2 regions of the Erwinia sp. CGal63 genome follow, and region 1 is predicted to be linked to the other one. Evidence: predicted binding sites of a transcription regulator. Region 1 holds the regulator's gene; the other holds the start of a gene.

Region 1 (5,330 bases):
TGCTATTCTGTTGCGCTGATTTTTCGGTTTTAACGCCGTATGCCGCCGCAAAGGCCTGCCGTTCCGGTAACGGCAGCGAATTCCGGCTATGCTTGTTATCCGATGATAACGCTTGATAAGAGGATGTTATGCGCTTACTTCACACCATGCTGCGCGTTGGCGATCTGCAACGCTCCGTTGATTTTTACACCAAAGTGCTGGGCATGCGCCTGCTGCGCACCAGCGAGAACACCGAGTATAAATATACGCTGGCTTTCGTGGGCTACACCGAAGAGAGCGAAGGCGCGGTGATTGAGCTGACCTACAACTGGGGCGTCGATAAATATGAGCTGGGCGACGCCTATGGCCATATCGCGCTGGGCGTGGACGATGTCGCCGCTACCTGCGACCGCATCCGCAACGCGGGCGGCAACGTTACCCGCGAAGCTGGCCCGGTTAAAGGCGGCACTACCGTGATCGCTTTTGTGGAAGATCCGGACGGTTATAAAATCGAGCTGATCGAAAACAAACATGCAGGCCACGGCCTGGGCGCGTAACGCGCGCTGAAACTCAGGCGTCCGGTTCAGGCCGCGGCGTCCTGCGTTTAGCTGTTCAACCCTGTGAAGGCGCCACTGCGGCGCCTTTCTTTCGCCTTTCCCCTGCTGCAACCCATGCCGAAATTTGCCATACTATGCGCTCAATTTTCGCCTGTGAGATCCTGATGTCCGAATCGAACGAACTTAACGCCCTCAGCAGCCGTTTTCGCGGTTTTTATCCGGTAGTGATCGATGTTGAAACCGCAGGTTTTGACGCTAAAACCAATGCCTTGTTGGAAATAGCCGCGGTCACGCTGAAAATGACCGACGACGGCTGGCTGGAGAAGGACGAAACGCTACATTTTCACGTTGAGCCGTTCGAAGGTTCCGTTCTGCAACCCGAAGCGCTGGCCTTTAACGGCATCGATCCCGCCAATCCGCTACGCGGCGCGGTCAGCGAATATGAAGCGCTGCACGCCATCTTTAAAGCCGTACGCAAAGGCATTAAGGATCAGGGCTGCAATCGCGCCGTGATGGTGGCCCATAACGCCACTTTCGACCTCAATTTTATGAACGCCGCGGCGGAACGCGCCGGACTGAAGCGTAATCCTTTCCACCCTTTTGTGACTTTTGACACCGCCGCGCTGAGCGGACTGGTGCTGGGACAAACGGTGCTGGCCAAAGCCTGTACCGCCGCCGGTATGCCGTTTGACAGCACTCAGGCGCATTCGGCGCTCTATGATACCGTGCAAACTGCCGATCTGTTCTGCGAGCTGGTTAATCGCTGGAAACGGCTGGGCGGCTGGCCGCTGCCGCAAACGGCGAACGCCGAATAAAAAAACGGGCCTGACGCTCTGTCAGGCCCGATCGTTTTAAAATCCTGCCGCTTGCTTGCCGCGCGCTGTTATTCCGCCGCGTCGGAAGGATATTTCTGCGCGGTTTCCTTGATCAGCTGCTGCAGTTCGCCAGCCTGGAACATCTGGATAATGATGTCGCAGCCGCCGACCAGCTCGCCGTCCACCCACAGCTGCGGGAAGGTTGGCCAGTTGGCATATTTTGGCAGTTCGGCACGAATTTCCGGATTCTGCAGGATATCGACATAGGCAAAACGCTCGCCACAGGCGGAGAGCGCCTGCACGGCCTGCGCCGAAAAGCCGCAGCTTGGCAGTTTCGGGGAGCCTTTCATATACAGCAGGATCGGGTTCTCTGCGATCTGGCGCTCAATTTTCTCAATAGTGCTCATAAATGCCTTCCTCAATCGGCTACTTCGTGTCTGTATAGTGTAGCGAGTCTGCGCGCGCGATGAAAATGGCATTTTCAGCCGCCGCAAGGCCGCTACGTTTTGGAAACAGAACGTTAAAATACCATTTCCCGCTCGCTCACGCTGCGTTAACTGCAAAAAATCGCGGCAAAATTGCGCAGATAAGCGGTTGAACAGCCTGAATTTTACAGCTTTTACCGCTTCGCGAGGATTGAAACAAAAAAGGCCTTACTTTTTAGTAAAGAGTTCGTTTAGAATTGACCTAACCGACTGCCCAGGCGCAGATCTCCTGATTAAGCCATGCTCTTGCCTCTGGCGGGAGCACAAACTGTTAATGGTAAAGATGCGTTTACTCATCACGCTGCTGATGCTGGCTTTTGCCCAGCTGTTTATCTCTATGGCGCACGCATCGCCACACGCCGCCGTTAAGGCGGATCATCATAAGGCAGACAGCGTTACGCCTGCCCGCGAAAGCGATCGCCGCAAGCGCCGACCGATTAAAACCACCGCCCGCAAAGTAAAAGAAACCCGTCAGCCCGTTGTTAAAAAATATAAGTTGCGCAAAAAAGAGCAGCACGCCGTCGCCGCGCTACCGCCGAAGAAACGCTACGGTCGTCATCGCTTGCGCAACGAGGAGGCGGAAGCCCTGACCAGCGGCTCGGCCACCTCGCCGCTCAGGCTCAGCAAAGCGCACCGCGCGCGCTATCAAAAAGCCCGCGAAACCGCGATGAATAAACTGATGGATCAGCTGGGCAAGCCCTATCTGTGGGGCGGCACTTCGCCTAAAACCGGTTTCGACTGCAGCGGCCTGGTCTGGTACGCCTATAAGGATTTGGTTAAATTTAAAATCCCTCGTACCGCCAACGAGATGTACCATCTCAGAGACGCGGCCTCTGTTAAACGCAACGAGCTGGAGAAAGGCGATCTGGTCTTCTTCCGCATTAACGGTCGCGGCGCGGCGGATCACGTTGGCGTCTATCTGGGCAACGGCAAATTTATCCAGTCGCCGCGCACCGGCAAGGATATTCAGGTCAGCGCGCTGACGGAGGATTACTGGGAGCAGCACTATGTCGGCGCCCGTCGGGTCATGACGCCGAAAACAATCCGCTAGCCTGCTGTACTCCGGCCGGTATCGTCGCAGACGAACCGGCCTTTTCACCGCAAATTTCCACCGGCCGGCCTAAAATTCTCGTTTTTTGCGCCTGCTCTTGTTAGAATCCACGATCTGTTGCGCAACGGGCCTGTTTGTCGCTATCGCCTCCTTCCAGGCCGGTTTCGCATTCTGTTTACTCCCTTCTGATGTAACCATTCCGCAACAAAATATGCGCAATTTATATCAGGAGCGCTGGAATTCCAGGCAAACGTTTAACAAACCGCTTTTCAGTGACTTACTGAACAGCGCAGGAGTCTTTTTTCATGGCAACCATCAAAGATGTGGCCAAACGCGCCGGCGTGTCCACCACGACCGTGTCCCACGTCATTAATAAAACCCGCTTTGTCGCTGAAGAGACGCGGGAAGCCGTCTGGGCAGCGATTAAAGCGCTGCACTATTCCCCCAGCGCCGTGGCCCGCAGCCTGAAGGTCAATAACACCAAAACTATCGGCCTGCTGGCGACCTCCAGCGAAGCGCCCTACTTCGCTGAAATTATCGAGGCGGTGGAGCATAGCTGCTTCGCTAAGGGCTACACGCTTATCCTGGGCAACGCGCATAACGAGCTGGAAAAGCAAAAAGCCTATCTGTCGATGATGGCGCAGAAGCGCGTCGACGGCCTGTTGGTGATGTGTGCCGAATACCCGGACGAGCTGATCACCATGCTGGAAGAACACCGCAATATTCCGATGGTGGTCATGGACTGGGGCGAATCGCGCGGCGACTTTACCGATACCATTCTGGATAACGCTTTTGAAGGCGGCTATCTGGCGGGCCGCTATCTGATCGATCGCGGCCACCGCGATATTGGTGTGATCCCCGGCCACATGGAACGCAATACGGGCGGCGGCCGCCATGCCGGTTTCCTGAAGGCGCTGGCGGAAGCGGGCATTACTCTGCGCGACGAATGGCTGGTACAGGGCGATTTCGAACCGGAGTCGGGCTATCGCGCCATGCAGCAGCTGCTGACGCAAAAGCAGCGGCCTACCGCGGTTTTCTGCGGCGGCGACGTGATGGCGATGGGCGCGATTTGCGCAGCGGATGAAATGGGCCTGCGCGTGCCGCAGGATATTTCGGTGATCGGGTATGATAACGTGCGCAACTCGCGCTACTTCACGCCTGCGCTGACTACCGTGCATCAGCCAAAAGAGCGCCTGGGCGCGACGGCGTTCAATATGCTGCTCGATCGCATCACCAGCAAGCGCGAAGAGCCGCAGACCATTGAAGTGCACCCTACGCTGATTGAGCGCCGTTCCGTTGCGGATGGCCCTTTCCTCGACTATCGTCGCTAGCGTTACGGGCGGCGCCAGGCCGCCCTGTTAAGCTTCCCGCAGCCATTCGCTGTTCAGCGTCTCCGTTTCCCCCAGATACTCCAGTAGCCACTGCAGCGCCGGCGAAGCCTGCTGTTCCGACCAGCTGACGCAGCAGGGACTGTCCGGAAAAGGCGGATCCAGCTGCAGTTCGCACAGCGAGCCGTTTTGCAGTAGCGGTTGCGCAAGATGACCTGGCACCATGCCAACGCACAGTCCGGCCAGCAGGCAGTCGAAGGCGCTTTCCCAGTCTGGCGCCACCAGCCGTCGCTGGTTGTCCAGCGTCCAGGTCGTTCTTTTGGGCAGCGCGCGCGAGGTATCCTCCAGCACCAGCGAAGGCCATGCGCGGATCGCCTCTTCGCTGACTTTCTCCTGACGTTGCGCAAGCGGATGACCCGCTTTGACTACGCAGCGCCAGTTCAGCATCCCCATATTGCGAAAAGCGAAGCGTCCGCCAACCGGGATAGCCTGCGTCGCGCCGATCGCCACATCGACCCGACCATCGGCCAGCGCGTCCCAAACGCCGTTAAAGACTTCTGGTGACAGATGCAGTTCCATATCGGGAAAGTGGCGGTAAAAATCCACCACCAGCTGGCGGGTTCGCGACGCTTTGACGATGCGATCCACGGCGATATTCAGCTGTCCGCGCCAGCCGTTGGCGACCTGCTGACACTGCCGTCGCGTGGCAAGCATTTTTTTGATAACAAGACGCCCTTCCTGAATAAAATGTTCGCCTGCGGCCGTAAGGACGACATCCCGATGGCGTCGCTCGAACAGCGGTACCGCCAGCCACTCCTCCAGCTGTCGTACGGTATAACTGACAGCGGACGGAACGCGGTGCAGCTCCGCCGCTGCTGCGGTGAAGCTGCCGGTTCTGGCGACCGCATCAATCACTTCAAGCGAATGTTCTGACCACATAATCTTCCTGCAAAATTTTTGAACGCAGGACGCAAATATTACCGTTTCACAAGCGCCGCGCCACTCTTTTACACTGCCGGCCGCGATTCACCTGACAATAAGAGCGATTTAACATGCCTTCGAAAGGATTTTTGCTTTACCTGGCGCTGCTCAGCGTCGCCGGTTTTCTGGCCACC
Region 2 (5,330 bases), on a different contig from region 1:
ATGGACAGCCGCTACGGCGGCATCGGGCTGGGGCTAAGCATCGTCAGCCGCATCGCGCAGCTACACAAGGCGCAGTTCTTTCTGGAGAACCGACGGCGCGCTTCAGGCTGTCGGGCTTCGGTAAAATTTACTTAGCAACAGTTTCAGGCGGTGAACCAGATCCGCAGAAAAGTCAGGACGACAACGACGCTGAAAATCACGGCGGTATATTCACTCATCGGGCGGACGCGCTGCTGTTTCATGGGGCTCTCCTCAGGTTGATAAAGAGAGTTTCCAGGATAAATATTAAGGCAACATTAAGCCTCGCCCAAAAGCCGACATCATTTTCGGGTCAGGCGCCAATGGGTTGATAGCCCTGCCATTCCGGCCGAAAAGGTTCGCCTGCGGCCGATGGCGTCAGATGAATATAGAGATCGCCGATCTTATCCAGCAGCAGACAGTCATCCACATCCGCCAGGTTGTCTTTATGCTGGTGCAGCGCGCCTTTCAGCAGCGAAGCCAGCCCTTTGGCTTTGGCTTCTTTAACGCTTTTCGCCACAAAGAGATCGAAGGCATGCAGCTCGGCCAGCGAAGAAGGATGATAGGCGCCGGCGTTGACGAAAAAGAGCCTGTTTTTATCCTGCGGCGGCGTAGCGGAAAGCGTAACGGCGTAACCATCCGCCCAGGTAATCCGCGCATAGCCGTCGATATGGATCTTATCCGCATCACCAAACCATGCCTCGCGCAGCGCTGGCCACGCCTCTTCCGGCTTATTGGCCGCGACAAACTGTATATCGTGCACTTCGATATTAGACTTTCCGGCATTGCCGCCGACGTAAAACATAAATAGCTGCATTGTGGCTCCCCTGTGACAACAAAACCGCGATCGTACTGGTTTCCATCCGATATATAAATATTTACATATCGGTAATGGTTTACGTGTTCGCTGGCTCGTACCAACCGATAAAATGTGAGGCCTTTCGCAACGATTCGCCGCCACAGAAGTGAGAACCGCAGCGATCGGTTCTGCCTGCGCTGGCTATTAAATAGTGACTATAAACTGCGCTAATTACTCGCTTTTATATAAGTAAATCTTATTGCTACGCGATACGCCTGCAGCGGTTAATCCTGTCATCACCTTTCCAGTTGCGCTTTAATTTTTTCCCTTTTAACAAGCAAACGTTTACCTGGCGTTAAAATGGACTTTTCCCGGCAGACAAGCAAGCATGTGTTTAAGTTCCCGCCATATAGTGATCTGCATCACACTTTAATTAAAGTGAAATGAAACAGAGTTTGACAACTGTGAGCAATCTCTATTTCCTTAAGCGCGGATGACGGCACACTTCTCCGGCATTCGAGATGGGTGTTTTCGGTATTGAAACCGCCTTCCTGTTCCGTTCCGGATAATGACGATAAGACCATCGCGCGGGCTGCAGAAAATGGTCGATAAGCATGTGGTAATATAATGAAATATAAATCTCTGATGGCTGGCGCGCTGATGGCGCTCTCTTATGGCGCAGTGGCGGCTCCTGAGCAGCCGCAGTACGTTTCCGACTGGTGGCACCAGAGCGTTAACGTAGTAGGCAGCACCCATACTCGCTTCGGGCCGCAGTTTAATAACGACGTCTACCTGGAATATGAAGCCTTCGCGAAAAAAGACTGGTTCGATTTTTACGGCTATCTGGATCTGACCAACTTTTTCGGCGTCGGCAACTCTAACGCCAACGGCATTTTCGACCACGGCTCGCCGATGTTTATGGAGATTGAACCGCGCTTCTCCATCGATAAGCTGACCAATACCGACCTCAGCTTCGGCCCGTTCAAAGAGTGGTATTTCGCCAACAACTATATCTACGATATGGGCCGCAACAGCGACAATCGCCAGAATACCTGGTATATGGGTCTGGGCACCGATATCGACACCCATTCGCCGGTCAACCTGTCGCTAAACGTTTACGCCAAATATCAGTGGGAAAACTACGGTGCGGCTAACGAAAACAGCTGGGACGGCTATCGCTTCAAGGTGAAATATTTCGTGCCGATCTCTTCGCTGTGGGGCGGCAAGCTGAGCTATATCGGCTTCACCAACTTCGACTGGGGCTCCGATCTGCGCGACAAGAGCGACGCTTCCCGCACCAGCAACTCTATCGCTTCCAGCCACGTGCTGTCGCTGGTTTACGATCACTGGCACTACTCCTTCGTGGCGCGTTATTTCCATAACGGCGGCCAGTGGGCTGACGGCCAGGAGCTGAACTTCGGCAACGGCAATTTCGAAGTGAAATCCACCGGCTGGGGCTACTACGCAGTAGTCGGCTACAACTTCTGATCCGCCGCGCGTCGCCGGCTACGCTGGCGGCGCCGTTTTCCTGCCTTTTTCCCGCCGCAAAACCTATACTGTTTCTGGCAATATCGCCCTGATTAACAGGATAATTTATGTCTGCCGAACAGACGGTAAAACTGCGTCCGCTGGAGCGCGAAGATCTGCACTTTGTGCATCAGCTGGATAACAACGCCAGCGTGATGCGCTACTGGTTTGAAGAGCCTTACGAGGCTTTTGTCGAGCTCTCCGATCTCTATGACAAGCATATCCATGACCAGAGCGAGCGGCGTTTTGTGGTGGAGTATGATGGCGAGAAAGCGGGACTGGTGGAGCTGGTCGAGATCAACCATATTCATCGCCGCGCGGAGTTTCAGATTATTATCGCGCCCGGTCATCAGGGCAAAGGTTTAGCCAGCAAGGCGGCGCTGCTGGCGATGGAGTACGGCTTCTCCGTGCTGAATCTTTATAAGCTCTATCTCATCGTCGATAAAGAGAATAAAAAAGCGATCCATATCTACAGCAAGCTGGGCTTTGAGATTGAAGGCGAGCTGATCCACGAATTTTTTATCAACGGCGAATACCGCAACACGATTCGCATGTGCATTTTCCAGCATCAGTATCTGGAAAAGCACAGGCCGCCGCACTCAATGGTGAAGCCGACGGCTCAGTAGATAACAGGCGGCCCGCGCGGGCCGCTGCGTTCTCTGTCAGCTGCGCGCGCCGACAGGATTCATAATGATCCGCGCCGGCGGCTCGTCAATGTGATACATACCGCCGTTGAACGGGTCGACCAGCAGCCAGCCGGGGAAGCCGCCGAGCGGAATATTGCCCAGCAGATACCAGAGGTTGGCCTTTTCGTTCAGCGGAATGGTCTGCGGCACAAAGCCGGGCTGTTCCAGCATCAACAGAAATTTTTTCTTGCCGAAATAGCTGCCGTCGGATTTGGCCAGCGTCACGGTTTTCGGCGTGTAGCCCTCCGCCACTGCCCTGCCCGTTTCATCCTGCACCACGAATTTCGCGCCCTGCGGCCAGCTCTGGATAGAGATATCCTGGGTTTTGTCGCCCACGATGGTCGCGCATCCGCTGAGCAGCCACGCCGAGGCCAGCGCCAGTAAAATGAGTCTCATAAACTTTCCCGACAGGTTAAAAAATAAGAATAGTTCAGGCGGCTTCGATAAGTTGCGCCCGACAGCGCGGGCGGAGTTATAAAGCTCTGAAGAGGTTATCGGCAGCGTTGTGCGATAGCTTTAATGTCGGCGGGCGTGGTGCGGCAGCAGCCGCCAATCAGTTTCGCGCCAGCGGCCTGCCATTCGGCAAGGTTGTCCGCCAGCGTGCAGGTTGCGGCGTCGCTGTGCCAGCTTTTGCTGGCGGCGTCATACTGCTCGCCGGAATTGGGATAGACCACCAGCGGCTTCGCGCTCAGGGCGGAAAACACCTGCAGCGCGGCCGTCACCTTATCCAGCGCGATGCAGTTGATGCCCAGCGCCACTACCTGCGGCTTGTCTTCCAGAAAAGCGAGCAGATCGGCCAGCGGCGTGCCGTCGCTCAGATGATGGCTGTCGCGCAGCGTAAAGGAGAACCAGGCTGGCGTCGCCGGGAACTCCTCCAGCAAAGCCACCAGCGCTTTGACTTCCGCAAAGGAAGGCAGCGTTTCGCAGGCCAGCATATCCGCGCCAGCGGCCACCAGCGCCCGCACGCGCGGCCGGTGAAAAGCCATCATCTCCGCCTGCGGCAGCGCGTAGTCGCCGCGATACTCGGAACCGTCCGCCAGGAACGCGCCGTAAGGGCCGACGGAGCCGGCAACCAGCAGCGGCGCGGCCTGGGGCGCTTCCGCCAGATAGTCGGCTCTGGCCTGCGCCGCCAGCGCCACGCTGCGGGCAATCAGCGCCAGCGAAGCCGTTTCATCCAGCCCGCGTTTGGCGAAACCCTGCGGCGTCGCCTGATAGCTGGCGGTAATCGCCACCTGCGCGCCCGCTTTAAAGTAGTCGTAATGCACCTGGCGGATGAGTTCCGGGTTCTCAAACAGCACTTTCGCTGACCAGAGCGCATCGGTTAAATCGCAGCCGCGCGCCTCCAGTTCGGTAGCCATTGCGCCATCCAGTACCAGACCGGCGGCAACCTGCTGTTGGACTTCATTAATCGACAGCACGCTGAGTCTCCTTTGTCTGCTCGCGTTTCTGCAGCAGCTGAGTGAAATAGTAAGCGCCGTAACAGACGGCGATAAAAGGCAGCCCGCAATAGAGCGCGATGCGCTGCTCGGGATCGAAGGCCAGACCGACACAGGCCAGCAGGCAGAGCACAAAGCCCAGAATCGGCGTCAGCGGATACCACGGCGCGCGATACTTAAGCTCCGCGAGCGGCTTGCCCGCGCGCAGATGCGCACGACGAAAGAAGAAGTGCGAGGCGCAGATGCTCAGCCAGACCGCCACCACGGCAAAGCCGGAGATAGCAGAAAGCGCGACGAAAACCGTATCGGGCGCGATAACGCTGGAAAAGAGCGCCAGCAGCCCGCCCAGCATACTGACGACAATCGCGGTCAGCGGAATGCCGCGCCGGGTCAGCCTGGCGAAGCAGCGCGGCAGCGTATTCTGATTAGAGAGCGACCAGAGCATACGGCCGGAAGCGTAAAGCCCGGAGTTAGCCGCAGAAAGGATCGCGGTCAGAATAACAAAGTTGAAAATATCGGCGGCGTAGGGAATGCCGATCTTCTCAAACACCAGCACAAACGGGCTTTTGACAATGCCAGCCTGATCCATCGGGATCAGCGCGGCCAGAATCAGCACGGTGCCGACGAAAAAGATAATCAGTCGCGCGACCGTGGTGCGAATCGCCAGCGGCAGCACTTTGTGGGGCTGTTCGGTTTCGCCCGCGGCGATGCCGATCAGTTCAGTACCGGAAAAGGCGAAGTTCACCGCCACCATCGTCATCAGAATCGGCAACACGCCGTGCGGCAGCCAGCCGTGCGCGGTGAGATTATGAAAAAATGGCGCGCTGCTGCCATCTTTCAGGGGAATAAAACCGAACATCGCGC

The links. The regulator PurR, encoded in region 1, represses purine synthesis genes. The targets are predictions, from matches to a motif close to CANGCAAACGTTTGCNTG.
Region 2: a site for PurR is predicted at 1,152-1,169, ahead of MKZ79_RS18135 (nucleoside-specific channel-forming protein Tsx). Genes of this name have one in related genera too.

Annotation. Positions count from the first base shown of each region.
Region 1 covers NZ_JAKUMN010000001.1:1,302,878-1,308,207, forward strand. The annotation lists gene gloA (lactoylglutathione lyase) at 129-536, shown strand; gene rnt (ribonuclease T) at 701-1,351, shown strand; gene MKZ79_RS05905 (Grx4 family monothiol glutaredoxin) at 1,420-1,758, opposite strand; gene MKZ79_RS05910 (NlpC/P60 family protein) at 2,120-2,887, shown strand; gene purR (HTH-type transcriptional repressor PurR) at 3,193-4,218, shown strand; gene punR (DNA-binding transcriptional activator PunR) at 4,246-5,154, opposite strand; gene punC (purine nucleoside transporter PunC) at 5,268-5,330, shown strand, end outside.
Region 2 covers NZ_JAKUMN010000007.1:29,094-34,423, reverse strand. The annotation lists gene pmrB (two-component system sensor histidine kinase PmrB) at 1-135, shown strand, start outside; gene MKZ79_RS18140 (DUF1543 domain-containing protein) at 332-835, opposite strand; gene MKZ79_RS18135 (nucleoside-specific channel-forming protein Tsx) at 1,445-2,305, shown strand; gene speG (spermidine N1-acetyltransferase) at 2,413-2,970, shown strand; gene MKZ79_RS18125 (hypothetical protein) at 3,007-3,426, opposite strand; gene mmuM (homocysteine S-methyltransferase) at 3,522-4,445, opposite strand; gene mmuP (S-methylmethionine permease) at 4,435-5,330, opposite strand, start outside.